2 regions of the Pseudoalteromonas spongiae UST010723-006 genome follow, and region 1 is predicted to be linked to the other one. Evidence: riboswitches for the same ligand, from Rfam matches in the RefSeq annotation. Region 1 holds a riboswitch; the other holds the start of a gene.

Region 1 (6,673 bases):
TTGTGCACCCGTTAGTAATTATGCTTACAGTACCACTTGGCTTAGTCGGTGCGTTAACAGGGCTATTCTTCACAAACTCTAGTCTCAATATTTATAGCCAAATTGGTATTGTTATGTTGATAGGATTAAGTGCCAAAAATGGTATCTTAATTGTGGAGTTTGCCAACCAGCTGCGCGATAAAGGTGTCGCCTTTACCGAGGCATTAATCAGCGCTTCGAAACAACGCCTGCGCCCAATTATTATGACCTCTTTAACCACAGTAATGAGTTCGGTACCGCTGGTGTTGGCATCAGGCCCAGGTTCTGAAAGTCGTATGGTTATTGGTATTGTTATCTTAACCGGTGTGGTTGTGGCTACCTTGCTAACACTATTTGTTATTCCAAGTGCGTATTACATGCTGGCGCGTAACACTCAGTCGCCAGAAACCACTGAAAAAGCAATTAACGATCAAGCCAGCGATCATCCGCTATAAAATTATAGAGTGGTAGCTAAGCTTAGCTACCACTCTATTTCTTGCCCATCCCACGCAAAGAATTTTCCACTGTCTTTTTCATTAACCTGAAACATCAAGCGAATTAAACATTCCGCACTAAATTGTACAGTAAACAATTTATTTTCAGGCACATTACGTTGAAATGGTTTAGACAACTTGGTATCTGTTGTGCCCGGATGAAAGGCTATTACACATACCTTATTGCTACTTCGAGCCAGTTCCACACTCGCGGTTTTGATTGCCATATTAAGTGCAGCTTTAGCCATACGGTAACTGTACCAACCACCTAAGCGGTTATCGCCTATACTGCCAACTCGCGCTGATAAAAATGCCAATTTACACTCTTTTGCCAGTAACTTTTGTAAATGCACTAAGTAGGTGAGCGGCGCAAATGCGTTGGCTTGCATTAATGCCATGGCCGAATCAACACGCCATTGTGATAGATTTTTTTCGGGCTGAATATCCTCTTGGTGCAATAAACCCAAACAACAAAAGACATAATCGAACTTAATTGATAATGTTGCTAAACAGCTTGCTACCTGCTGTTCACTGTGGTTTTCGACTAACAACACATTAAAGCGTTTATCACTTAAAAGAGTTGGATTGCTGGTGATAATGGTAATGTTGTGTTCGTCGTCTTGTTGGGATAACAGCTCAGCAACAGCCAAACCTATGCCGCCCGCCCCAATAATTAAACTTTGTTTCATCTTGCCGTCCCTTGTCTAACTGTATTAATCTTTACGCAACTAACAAGAAAATAGATTAAACAATAATGCAAACAGCAATTTTTGGTGGTGGCTGCTTTTGGTGTATTGATGCGGCATTTCGCCGTTTAAAAGGCGTGCAATCGGTGCTATCAGGTTACAGTGGTGGTCATTTAGATAACCCAACTTATCAAGATATTTGCACCGGCTTATCCGGTCATGCCGAAGTAGTGAAAATTGAATTTGATGAAAAGGTCATTAGCTACTCAACACTATTACAAATCTTTTTTGAGTTACACGATCCAACACAATTAAACCGCCAAGGTAATGATGTTGGTACACAATACCGCAGTGTTATTTTTTATCTTGATGATGTTCAAAAGCTAGCGAGCTTAAAAATGCTGGCGAGTCAACAAGTACTTTTTGCAGACAAAATTGTCACTGAGCTAAGCCCTGCGACACTTTTTTATAGTGCTGAAACATACCACCAAGACTATTACCGCGATAACCCTAATCAACCTTATTGCAGTATTATGATTGGCCCTAAATTAGCTAAGTTCTCTGCTAATTATGCGACATTACTAGCACAATAAAAAAAAGCCGCAACTTGCGGCTTTTTTTACAAAATGATTCGCTGTTAAATCAACCGATTAAAAATCGTACGCGATACCAACAAATAACTGACGACCAATTTCGTTATAGTGATAAAACGCATCATTTACCCAATCGCCATCGATATCTACGCCATAACCTTGACTTGGAATGTACTCTTTATCAAATAGATTTTCGATACGAGCACTTACGGTTAATTGCTGTTGAATTTGGTAGTTTGCAGCTAAGTCCCACACAATGCGTGATGGGATTTTATTAATTAGCGTCGATTTTTGCTCTGATTGATATGCAACACTTAAATTAATATCTAAATCTTGCCACTGCTTAACGATGCTGTAACGTACATTTTCTTTTGCAACAAATGGTAAGTCACTATATTTTTCAACTGCGGTCGGTGAGTTATCCACTTTCTGCGCGTCGATATAACTTACATTAAGCGTGTTATCAAAACCGTAAAATGCAAAATTAGTGGTTAGCTCTACGCCTTCATAACGTGCTTCAGCAATGTTAAATGGTGACCAACGATATGGGTTATCCGCTGTTGGTGCTGGTGCCCACGCAATTTTATTGGTTAGCTCGTTACGAAATGCCGCAACATCCACACTTAAGCTATCAAAATCAATACGTAAGCCAAGCTCACGGTTAACTGATGTTTCAGCTTCAAGCTCTGGGTTACCTGATCCTGGGTAGTATAAATCGTTGAATGTAGGTGCTTTGAAGCCAGAGCTTTGACTTACACGCAGTACTGCGTCTTGATGCAGGTTAATACCACCCGCAATGTTATACGTTTGCTCAGATCCAACTTCATCATAATCATCATGACGCACAGCCACATTAGCTAAAAAGTTACCGTCATCGTAGTATGCGCCAACAAATGCAGCATAAGCATTGCGACTTTTTTCGTCATAACTGCTCGTTGTATCAATCTTGTCTTGATGCCAGTTTAAGCCGCCGTTAAAGTCGATTTGTTCAGATAACTGATATGTCGATAAATAATCTAGCTGTACACGCTCTGTTGCAAAGCGGCTAGTTGGTTTAGTGCCAAACGTATCATCTTGATCTTGGCTAAACGCAACATCTACTTTATGGCTAAAGTCACCTAACTGTTTAAACCAATTAGCATTTACATGGTAGTTTTCATATTCGGTTTTATCTAATGAAGACTCTTGATAATCAAAATAATTGTCAAACTCTACTTCGCCCGTTGAATATTGAGCAATAAAACCTAATCGACCTAACAACGCATTATTATGAGTAAGGTTTAACCCTAGGTTTAAGTTGTCGTAACCATCTTTATCTGGATCGGCAAAGTTTGTTGCATCGTTTTCTAATACGTCAAATCCTTCAGTGCGCTCATAACCTGCATTAAGCGCAATATCCACGTATTCAGTAGTAAAACGTGACGTGCCTTCTAAGCTCGCATAACTATTAGAGCCTGTTGTTAATGCAATGCTGTGACCTTGTGATTGACGCGTAATAATATTAATAACACCCGCTAACGCGTCAGAACCATATTGTGCTGCGCGAGAGCCTTTTACTACCTCAATACGCTCGACTGAATTTAATGGCAAAGTTGATAAGCTTTTATAACCTAAGGTTGCTGAGCCTACGCGCACACCATCAATTAAAATAAGCGAGTAACGAGATTCTAAGCCACGTACAAACAGGCTCGCATTTTGCCCTTGCCCACCATTACGGTTTACTTGAATGCCCGCTTGCGTTTCTAACACATTTAACACATCACGCACATTTAATTGCTCAATTTGCGCACGGTCAATAACTTGCACGCTTGCCAGAGTTTGGTCAATTGATTGCTCAAGCTTATTCGCGGTAACAACAATAGTTTCAATATCATGCTCTGTTTGAGCATCAGTTGTGTTAGCTGCAACGAATGAAGAAGACAAGGCAAGGCTAAGCGCCAAACCTAACTTAGATTTGTGATACATATTATCCCCTTGTGCCCACCGCACAATGTTAATCGTTTTAAGAAACCAATTGGCCGGTCTCCGGGCTGAGCATTTTATTTAATACAAAATACATCACCGTTGCGGGGGCAGCGTTGGACTTAATAAGGCAAAGACTTATGCACCAACTTCCCGATTATCCGTTGTTATGTTTGACCCACTATTTTTCTGAAGCGAAGAACCAAAAATTTAACGGCACCAATAGGCTATAAATTTAGGCGCGTATTGTGGAGGGGATAAGTGAAAATGTCAATTTTAGAAGTCTAAACCGCTAAAAACAGCTGGTAAACTGTTCCCTTATTGTTTCTATAAAAGGTCATTTAGGAGTAAACTTTATTACTCACACAGTGACAATAGATTTGTAACGGATTCAACTATGAAACAGTTAACTAAGGTACTTCTTGCCTGTAGTGCATTTTTGACTCTACACGTAAGTGCATTACAACCGCCCACGCAAGAGCAGCTAAAACGCTATAAAGCCGAAAAAACGTTTAGCCAGCGCGCTTTGCAAGCAAAATCATATGGTAACCACCAGCGTTTACACCATTTGCCGCAACTGCGAACAATGCAAAATAAAGCAGATGAAGCAAACCCATTTGAAGGGTATTTTCCGAGTTTAGGCACTCCTAAAATGTTGGTGCTGCTAGTTGAATTTCCCGATTACTTACACAATGAAAGCAACTCTCAAAGCGCAATTAACAGTAAAATATTTGGTGAGGGCAACGCCAGCAGTTTCCCGTTTGAAAGCCACCGTGCATTTTACCAGCGTTCGTCATATAACAAACTTGATATTCAAGGTAATGTACTTGATTGGTATAAAACCGAGTACAACCGTCCGCTTGACGATGGTACCAACGCTGCACAGGTAAAGCAGCAAATCATCAAAGAAGCAATTGAACACCACGATGCGCTTGGCCATGACTTTAGCCAATACGATAACGACGGCGACGGCGACATCGATTATGTTGCGGTGATTTGGACCGGCCCTCCTGGCGAATGGGCAAGCCTTTGGTGGGGTACTTTCTCAGGTTTTGGCGACAATTCATTTACCGTCGATGGTAAAACCATCAGCACAATTTCTTGGCAATGGCTGGCCTATTCGGAAGGGCAAGCATTTTCACCGCTTGTACTTATTCATGAAACCGGCCATGCACTTGGCCTGCCTGATTACTACGATTACGATGACAGCATTGGTCCGCGTGGTGGTACAGGCGGCATGGATATGATGGATAATAACAGTTCAGATCACAGTGCATTTAGTAAATTTGCACTTGGCTGGCTGACGCCGCAGTTTGCATCAACTTCAGATACCAACTATCAACTTTCAGCCACATCAACTAACCAAGATGCGCTTATTTTACGCAGCGATACAAGTGCCACCAATAAGTACGACGAGTACTTTATTGTGCAATACCGTGATAGAAGCGGTAACGACTTAAACTTAAACGCTGAAGGTTTAAATATTTGGCATATAAATTCAGAGCTCAATAGCTGGGGCTACTTTGCCAACGATAATAGCTACTCTGACAACAAACTTATTCGCCTCATTCAAGCTGATAATTTAAATGAAATTGAGCTAGTTGCGGCCTACGCTGATGAAAACGATGTATTTACTACGGGTGATAGCTTTTCACCTCAAACCCTGCCAGCGAGTAAAAACTATGCCGCAAAACATACAGGCGTAGACATTCAAAACCTCAATACCGATGGCAATGCCGCTACATTTAATGCACAAGTATACCCTAGCATTGCGACTATTTCAGTCGGTTCTATTAGCGATAAATCACTGATTGCGCACAATGCACAAGCAACCATTAGCAGTGACGACTTATCTCAAGTTGATCATGTTGAATTGTTAATTAACGGTGAACTTAAAAAAACACTATCCGCACCGTTTGACGTGAATTTTGCAGAGCTTATTACTGAGAATGGCCAACTAAACTTGCAGATTAATGCCGTTACCGCAGAAGGTTATAAAAGCGCTGAATACTTGAAAGTATTCGCATACAACGGTGAATCTTCAGCAGTGCACTTTCATTTAGATCACTCATTAAATGCGGAAACAAAACAAGTTTACGATAGCTTGACCTTGCCTGTTTACTATTCAGACTTTTTATTCCCGCTAACCAGCACCAACTTTAAATTTGTCTCTGTCGATTTTGGTGAGTCTCGCACGCCTTGGAATAGACTCGACGATGGCACACTGCAAGCATTCGGCCGTGACCGTAAAGCAACCAGTGAAGAAGTATCATTTATTGATAACTACTCGCGCTTTAACAGCAAGCTTATTATTGCCGGTGAAAATGTCCTTAGCCTATCGCCTGAACTTAGCAATACACTCGATTTAACGGTAACCAACACCGATGTTCGTGTAGAGCAAGTGGAAAGTATCGCGCTTAATAATGGGCAAACCGTGAGCCAAACTATCATTGCTGAGGATAGCATCTCACCGCCAAGCTCTGAGTTTATTACACAACAAAATGCAACAACCTTTCTTAACGCGAAAGGTGTGTTTTATGATGACATTGAAGGTAAATGGAAAAATGAGTTTGGCCCGTGTGGCATTCAAGGTGCTATCAATAACAGCAAACTAATTGTGAATACTTGCTCACTAAGTCACTTATCTGCTGGCAGTAAGTCTGCGCTGATTTCACATTATCTTGATTACCTTGAAGTTGAAGATACGGTAGACAACAACCTACTACCGATTATTCAACTTGAAACCACTCATTATGTTACCGAAGGCGAAGCTGTGGCGCTAAGCGCAACTGTAAGCGATGCTGATAACGATCCTATCACGCTAGCTTGGCAGCAAATATCAGGTACTGAAGTGGCAATTGCAGATAGCACAAGTGCAAACCTAAGCTTTACCGCACCGCAAGTGCAAGCAGACGAAAGC
Region 2 (6,673 bases), on a different replicon from region 1:
CGCTTCTATCGAAATTGGTGTTGGGTGAAAACGCTTTGGCCCCATAAATTTAAAGGGTGATGCGCGCTCTGCAAATACAGGGTCGAGTAGCCAAAATTCACCATATACTTTAAGCAAAATAGATGAGTGACCAAGTTTTACAATATGGATCTCGTTATCGTCCAGCAATTCAAGCTGTTCGCGCGAAACGGTGTTCATCGGTAGTGACTGTTCTGGTATTGCATTGAGCTTTTTCTCCGTAAAGTAACGGACAAAAATACCGGCAACTTTGCGTAAACTATTAGGCGCCATGGTGTCGGCGTTATAGAACTTACCATTTTTGTATAGGCTTTGATTGGGCGCTTTTTTCGTGCCCTCAGTTGCTAAGTTATTGTTCACAGTGCAGGCTCCAATAAATAAAATAATGAGTAAAAGGCTTAACCACTTAATCGTTTTCATCGAGTTTCTCTAAAAATGTAAACTACACGGTGTAGTTTTTCATTAAATGATAAAAAAGTAAACTGTGTAGTGCAGTATTTTTTAATTAAGTTTAAAATGAGCGAGACTGTTAATGAGAAAACTATGAAATTATCTGAGCAAAAACGCGTTCATATTCTGGATGCTGCAGAGCAGCTGTTTTTTGAAAATGGGGTAGCGAATACCAGTATGGATGAAGTGGCTAAAACGGCTGCGGTATCTAAACGTACTGTGTACAACCATTTTGAAACAAAAGATGCGCTTTTTTACGCCATTATTGAACGCATGATGGGGCAACTTAATAATATTAAAACAGTTATATTTGATGAAAATAAGTCGCTCAAAGAACAGCTTTTAACTATCGCAGAGCATGAAGTTTCGCTGTTTCGTTCCGACAATTTTTTACGTGTTGCTAAAATCGCTTTTTTGCAAATGTTGCAAGTGCCCGAATTTGCTAAGCAACTGAGCGCCAATTCAATTGGCTGTATGACGTATTTAGAGCAGTTTTTAACTGATGCAGTGTCAGCACATAAAATGCAGGTTGATGACAAAGAACTCGCGGCGAAGCAGTTTGTTTATCAGCTGAAATCTCATATCTTTTATCCACGCTTATACGGTTTCGATGTGCCCAGTGAAAAACAAGAAGCCTATTTAATTGAACAAACGGTTGAACTGTTTTTAGCGCGTTATGGTTCTTCCTAGACAATATTTATGCGATTTTTTAGCTAAATAAACCTTTTATTAATGCTGATATCAAAAAAAGATAAATAGACGCTAATCCAATTTCAATTCTGTTGCATATAATCGTTAAAAGTTAATTAAGAGAAGTAATACGTGTCATTAGGTCGCCCTCGCAAGGAAAAAGCACATCCGCAACAGCAGCAATATTTAAAAGCGGTGATCGCCGCGCTGCAAGCTGAGCCCGAGAAACTCAATATCATTAAGCAGAATATTGCGCATTATCAAAGCCAAGCATATTTAAAACGTGGTTTTTTGTGCGCACTGGAGCGAATGGAATGGCTTTTTGAAGCAAACCTAACCATTGATGAGTTTTGCCAACAAATAATGGCAGATGATTACATTGGTCACCGCATAAGACGTTACCCATTAATCTTTAAAGGGGTATTAGATAAGGCGTAAATACGAATGGTATTTGGGTATCAAGGTTATCCCCAGAAATGGTGTGTAAGTCTGTTTAAAAGTGCTACTTTCTAAATGTAATCAAGGTACTAAGGAACGTCATACTTTTGTCACAAAGCATAACGTTGCCTCATTATAAATTATGGTTGTTCTAAATTTGGCCGTTTACATATTGCCAAGTTTTACCATCATGGCGGTATACATTTTTAAGTTTAGCGCCATTTGCTCTGGTGTTAAATACTCGTGCTCAGAATGACCTGTGTATTTTTTGCCAGGCATAGATGGACCAAACGACACAGCGTTATCAAATAGCTTAGCATTAGTGCCTCCACCAATCGAAACAAAGCTTGCATCTTCATCGCCAGTAAAATGCTTAAAGATGTCTAAAAGCGCTTCAGCGTGCGGTGCATCATCAAGCAGCATTGGCGTGCCAATATGAATTTCCACATTGTTTAACGTCACATTGTTGTTAGCTTGCCAATTGTTAAGCGTGGTATCAATTTGTGATTTTAATAGTGCCTCTGTTTTGCCAACTGGGCGACGTAAATTAACCGATAATTTAAGACCCTCTTCGTTGCGTTTTAGCAGTGTTGGCGCGACAGTCATTGGCCCCATAAAATCGTGACGGTAGGCAATATCACCAAATTTCGCGCCGTATAAATCAAGGCCGATAAGTTGATTAATAAATTCGATGGCCTGACCATCGCTGTTATTCTCTAGATCAATACCTTTGAACACTTCTGCCAAGTGAGCAATGGCATTGTGTCCTGCTTCTGGCTCAGATGAGTGCGCTGATTCCCCTTTAACACTAACAAGCACGCTATCGCCTTTTGTCGTAAGTGTTACTTGCACATCTTTCAGTGCATTTATGTTTTGCTTAAGTATGTTAAGCGCTTGCGCATCCGCATTATGCAGTACCACACTGGCATCTTCAGGTATTTGGCTAACAAATGCACCGCCTTTTAATTCGCTAACATAAACACCGGTTTGTGGTGATGAACCTGTAAATGTCGGGGCAATTAAGCTCCAGCCTTTTTCGGCAACAACCACAGGGTAAGATGCATCAATAGTTATTGCATACTTTGGCTGCTGGTAGGTTTTCATAAAGCGCTTTAGTGGTTCCCAGTCTGATTCTTCAGCAAGGTACACCATAAGTTCAATACGATTGTTTAGCGTAATATTTTTATCTTTTAGCGCTTTCATGGCATAAAGTGCTGTTGAAATTGCGCCTTTGTCGTCTTCGGTACCTCGGCCAATTAATTTACCTGGCTCTGAGGTGCTATCAAGTACAAATGGGCTTTGCTGCCATTTTGTTGGGTCTGCCGGTTGCACATCGCCATGGGTCACTATGGTTACTTTGTCTTGTTGCTCACCCATGCCAATTAATACGGTGTGCCCAAAATCTTGATAATCAAAACCAAGCTCCGCCGCTTTAATTTTTAATAGCGATTTAAAGCCAATAAAGTCCGGATTTTGCGGTGTATCGATGTCTTTCTTATTAACGGTTGGAAACGACACCATATTGGCTAACGTATGTATTTGCGCATTTTGGTATTCTGCTACGGCGTATTTTGCCAACTCATCGGTTGATGGGCTAACAGATGCAAACGCATGGCTTGCCAGTAACGCGGCGCATGGAAGAAGAGCGAATTTCAAGGGAGCACTCCAAGGTAATTAAAGGTGAAATAAGTCCCAAGTGTAACACCACTGAACACTAAAAAAAGGGTTTTACGGTCAGCTCGATTTATGTTTTTGATGATTTATAAAACTGGTAAATATGCGCTGAAATAATTCGTCGATATCGGGTCGCTCTTGGGTGTGTTCAAACAAGCTGGTATGCACATCGGCTATTGCACGGTCATCTTGCTGATGATGTTCGTAACATAAATTTACAGGTGCAACTAAGGTTGGCATATTTGCATTTACTAAAATGCAGGCCTGCGCCAATACAATTTTACCACCGCCTTTTTTTAGTAATACACGCTGGGCTGTGCCGACGATTTTCTTACTTTTAATATTAAGATTGTAATCACCATCGCAATAGCTGCCGGGGGTGGTGTGGGTTTCAACCTTAATATTAAACTGCTCAAAAAAAGAAGATAAAATAGCGCAAAAGTCTTTGTATGCGTTTGGAATCGAGTAGGGAATATGTTCTTCTAACACATACATATAAGATACATTAATTACCCCTTCACATTGTGGCACAGGGGCGCCACCAGTTTTGCGGGCGTGTAGTTGCCAACCGGTTTTCTTTAGCTTTGATTCGAGCGCTTCAGTTTTTTGCCATTTATTACCTGACGGTAAAACCAAAGTTGGCTTATCGCTTTGCCAAAGTAACAGTGCTTGGTTTAAATTGCCGTTTTGCAGTTGGCTAATTAATTCATTTTCTTTTTCAAAAACTGCTTCAACTGAGATTTGCTTGAAACGAAGTACTTTGGCTTTTACTTTTGACATTGCTAATTAAAGATTAACTTTTTGCTTAGCATACCGCAGTTTGTAATTTTTGGCAGTGCCTCGTTATATCAACAAACAAAAAGTTTTAATAAGAATAATGTCTTAGCTTGATTTAACAATGCTAGCTGACATATATTTGCGTTGTAATTAGGTGACTATTGTTTTTTTATAAACAATGTTTAAACGGGAATCCAGTTAAAATCTGGAACTGCCCCCGCAACGGTAACTGTGAGCGACAACCACCACTGTCTGTTTATGATGGGAAGGTGCTGTCAAAGCGATGATCAGGAGTCCGGAGACCGGCCTAGTTCACTCGAGTACTGCGGTGGGCGGTGAGCAACGAGAATACAATCGCTTTTATATCAATTACAGTAATGTGTGGTCGCGAACATGGATCATCTAATTACCTGAATGATATTGTTATTCCTTGCTGTAACAAGCAAAGGCGTGTGCCTTGTATCTTGTCATTTCCCTTCGCATTAGTTCTAGTATGCGGAAACATTATAATGACAGATCGTTCAAGTTTATTTACCCCAATTAAAGTACAGCAATTCTCGTTGCTGATTTATGCGTTGTTAGCGCTATTGATGATAGCCACCCGCCCGTATCATTTTGCGTCTGCGCTCCATTTGCCAAGTGCCAGTACAGCAATTTTCTTTATTTTAGGTTTGCTGGCATCTAAGCACCGTACTTTTGCCGTATTTGTGGTACTAAGTGTGTCGATTGATTTAACCAGCAGCTATTATCGCGGTGATTTTGGCGATTGTATTACGCGTTCATACCCATTTTTATTTGTTGGCTACTATGTGCTGTGGTGGGCGGGTCATAAAAGTTTGCAACTAAAGCTTGATGAAACAAAGTTTGCGGTTGCAGCAAAAACGGCAATGGCACTGGTTAACTTATGGCTTGCAAGCTCAATTGCATTTTTAACCTCAAACGCGAGCTATTATTGGCTATCAGGTAAATTTAGCGATATGTCGTTAAGTACTTACTCAGAGCGTGTAGCACAGTATTACGCGCCATATGTTACTAGCCCGTTTGGCTACGTGGCGATTGCGTTGGCATTGTACCTTGCCTGTTATTACTTAAAACCACACACCAGCATTTTAAAAACAACCCATCATGGCCGTTAATTCTCCGGTATTTTGCACTGCACTTGTAATTAGTGCGCCAAATTCGGGGGCGGGCAAAACCACAGTAACCGCCGCTATGGCACGCTATTTTACCAATATGGGCAAAACGGTTCAGGTATTTAAAACTGGGCCCGATTTTATTGATCCCATGATTTTAGAAGCGGCATCAAACCGTCCTGTATATCAATTGGATCTGTGGATGGTGGGTGAAAGTGAATGTCAGCGCATGCTTTACCAAGCAGCTATCGTTGCAGATCTTATTTTGATTGAAGGCGTAATGGGGCTGTTTGATGGCACACCAAATACTGCCGATTTAAGCGACCTATTTGGTATTCCGATTTTGGCGGTGATTGATGGCTCAGCCATGGCACAAAGTTTTGGTGCCTTGGTTCATGGCTTAGTAAATTACCAACCAAGCCTTAATTTTTACGGTGTGATAGCCAATAAGATCGCAGGTAAAGGACATGGCGAAATGGTTTTGCAATCCATAAACGAAAAGGCATTAACGCAAGACTATTTTTTACGAAATTCCCATATTAGTTTGCCTGAGCGCCACCTTGGTATTATGCAAGCAGGTGAGTTACAAAATATCGACGTGTATTTAGAACAAGCCGCACAGCAATTTGCTAACTCACACTTTAATCAACTACCCAAAGATGTGGTGTTTTGGCCCTCAAAAGAGGGAGATGATGCAAAGCAATACGCAGATTTTAAACGTGCTAAACCACTTAAAGGGCAACGTATTTTGGTTGCCAAAGACAATGCATTTTCGTTTTTGTATCGTGCCAATTTGGCTATGTTGGCAGATTTTGGCGCAGAGCTAAGCTACATTTCGCCATTACAGGATAAAACCTTGCCAGAGGGAGGTGCGCTCTATATTCCAGGTGGGTACCCTGAGCTTTATGCGCAGCAATTAAGCCAAAATAATGCGTTTAAACAAGCCGTAAAACAGTTTGCTAAAAGCAATAAACCGGTCTTAGCGGAGTGTGGCGGTATGCTCTACTTATTGGATGAATTAATAAGTGAAAACACACACTTCACTATGTGTGGCGTGTTAAACGGCAAAGACACAATGAATAAAACTCTCTCTAGCATTGGTCAACAATATGTCGATTTAAGTGCTGTTTATCCAAATATTGCTGCACCTTGTGAAGTGCGAGGGCACAGCTTTCATTATTCTAGCGCCGAAATTAACCTTACCGCTTTAGCGTATTCACAGTTTTACCCGCGTCACACGCAAGCTGAGGCAATTTATGCATGTGACAAAATACTCGCATCTTATATGCATTGGTATTTTCCTAGCAATATGGCGTTTTTTGTTACGTTTTTTAATGGAGAAGTAACACGGGATGAGTAATTTCAAAACAGCAAAATGGCCTGAGCGCATAATTTGTTTAACGGAAGAAACCACAGAAGCACTTTATTTAATGGGCGAGCAACACCGTATTGTTGGCATCTCTGCTTATACTGTGCGCCCCGAAAGAGCCAAA

What was found. Region 1 has a riboswitch for cobalamin ahead of PSPO_RS12070 (TonB-dependent receptor domain-containing protein). Riboswitches for the same ligand answer to the same signal wherever they lie in the genome.
Region 2: it holds a riboswitch for cobalamin, as region 1 does, so the genes downstream of both, PSPO_RS16015 (hypothetical protein) here and PSPO_RS12070 (TonB-dependent receptor domain-containing protein) in region 1, are expected to answer to the same signal.

The regions. Positions count from the first base shown of each region.
Region 1 is NZ_CP011039.1:2,607,389-2,614,061, forward strand. Features, by position in the region: gene PSPO_RS12055 (efflux RND transporter permease subunit) at 1-473, shown strand, start outside; gene PSPO_RS12060 (SDR family NAD(P)-dependent oxidoreductase) at 500-1,201, opposite strand; gene msrA (peptide-methionine (S)-S-oxide reductase MsrA) at 1,267-1,791, shown strand; gene PSPO_RS12070 (TonB-dependent receptor domain-containing protein) at 1,849-3,756, opposite strand; cobalamin riboswitch at 3,791-3,950, opposite strand; gene PSPO_RS12075 (M6 family metalloprotease domain-containing protein) at 4,151-6,673, shown strand, end outside.
Region 2 is NZ_CP011040.1:386,309-392,981, forward strand. Features, by position in the region: gene PSPO_RS15990 (MBL fold metallo-hydrolase) at 1-438, opposite strand, end outside; gene PSPO_RS15995 (TetR/AcrR family transcriptional regulator) at 562-1,158, shown strand; gene PSPO_RS16000 (hypothetical protein) at 1,291-1,596, shown strand; gene PSPO_RS16005 (dipeptidase) at 1,762-3,252, opposite strand; gene PSPO_RS16010 (lipoate--protein ligase family protein) at 3,331-4,050, opposite strand; cobalamin riboswitch at 4,183-4,372, shown strand; gene PSPO_RS16015 (hypothetical protein) at 4,557-5,183, shown strand; gene PSPO_RS16020 (cobyrinic acid a,c-diamide synthase CobB) at 5,173-6,540, shown strand; gene PSPO_RS16025 (cobalamin-binding protein) at 6,533-6,673, shown strand, end outside.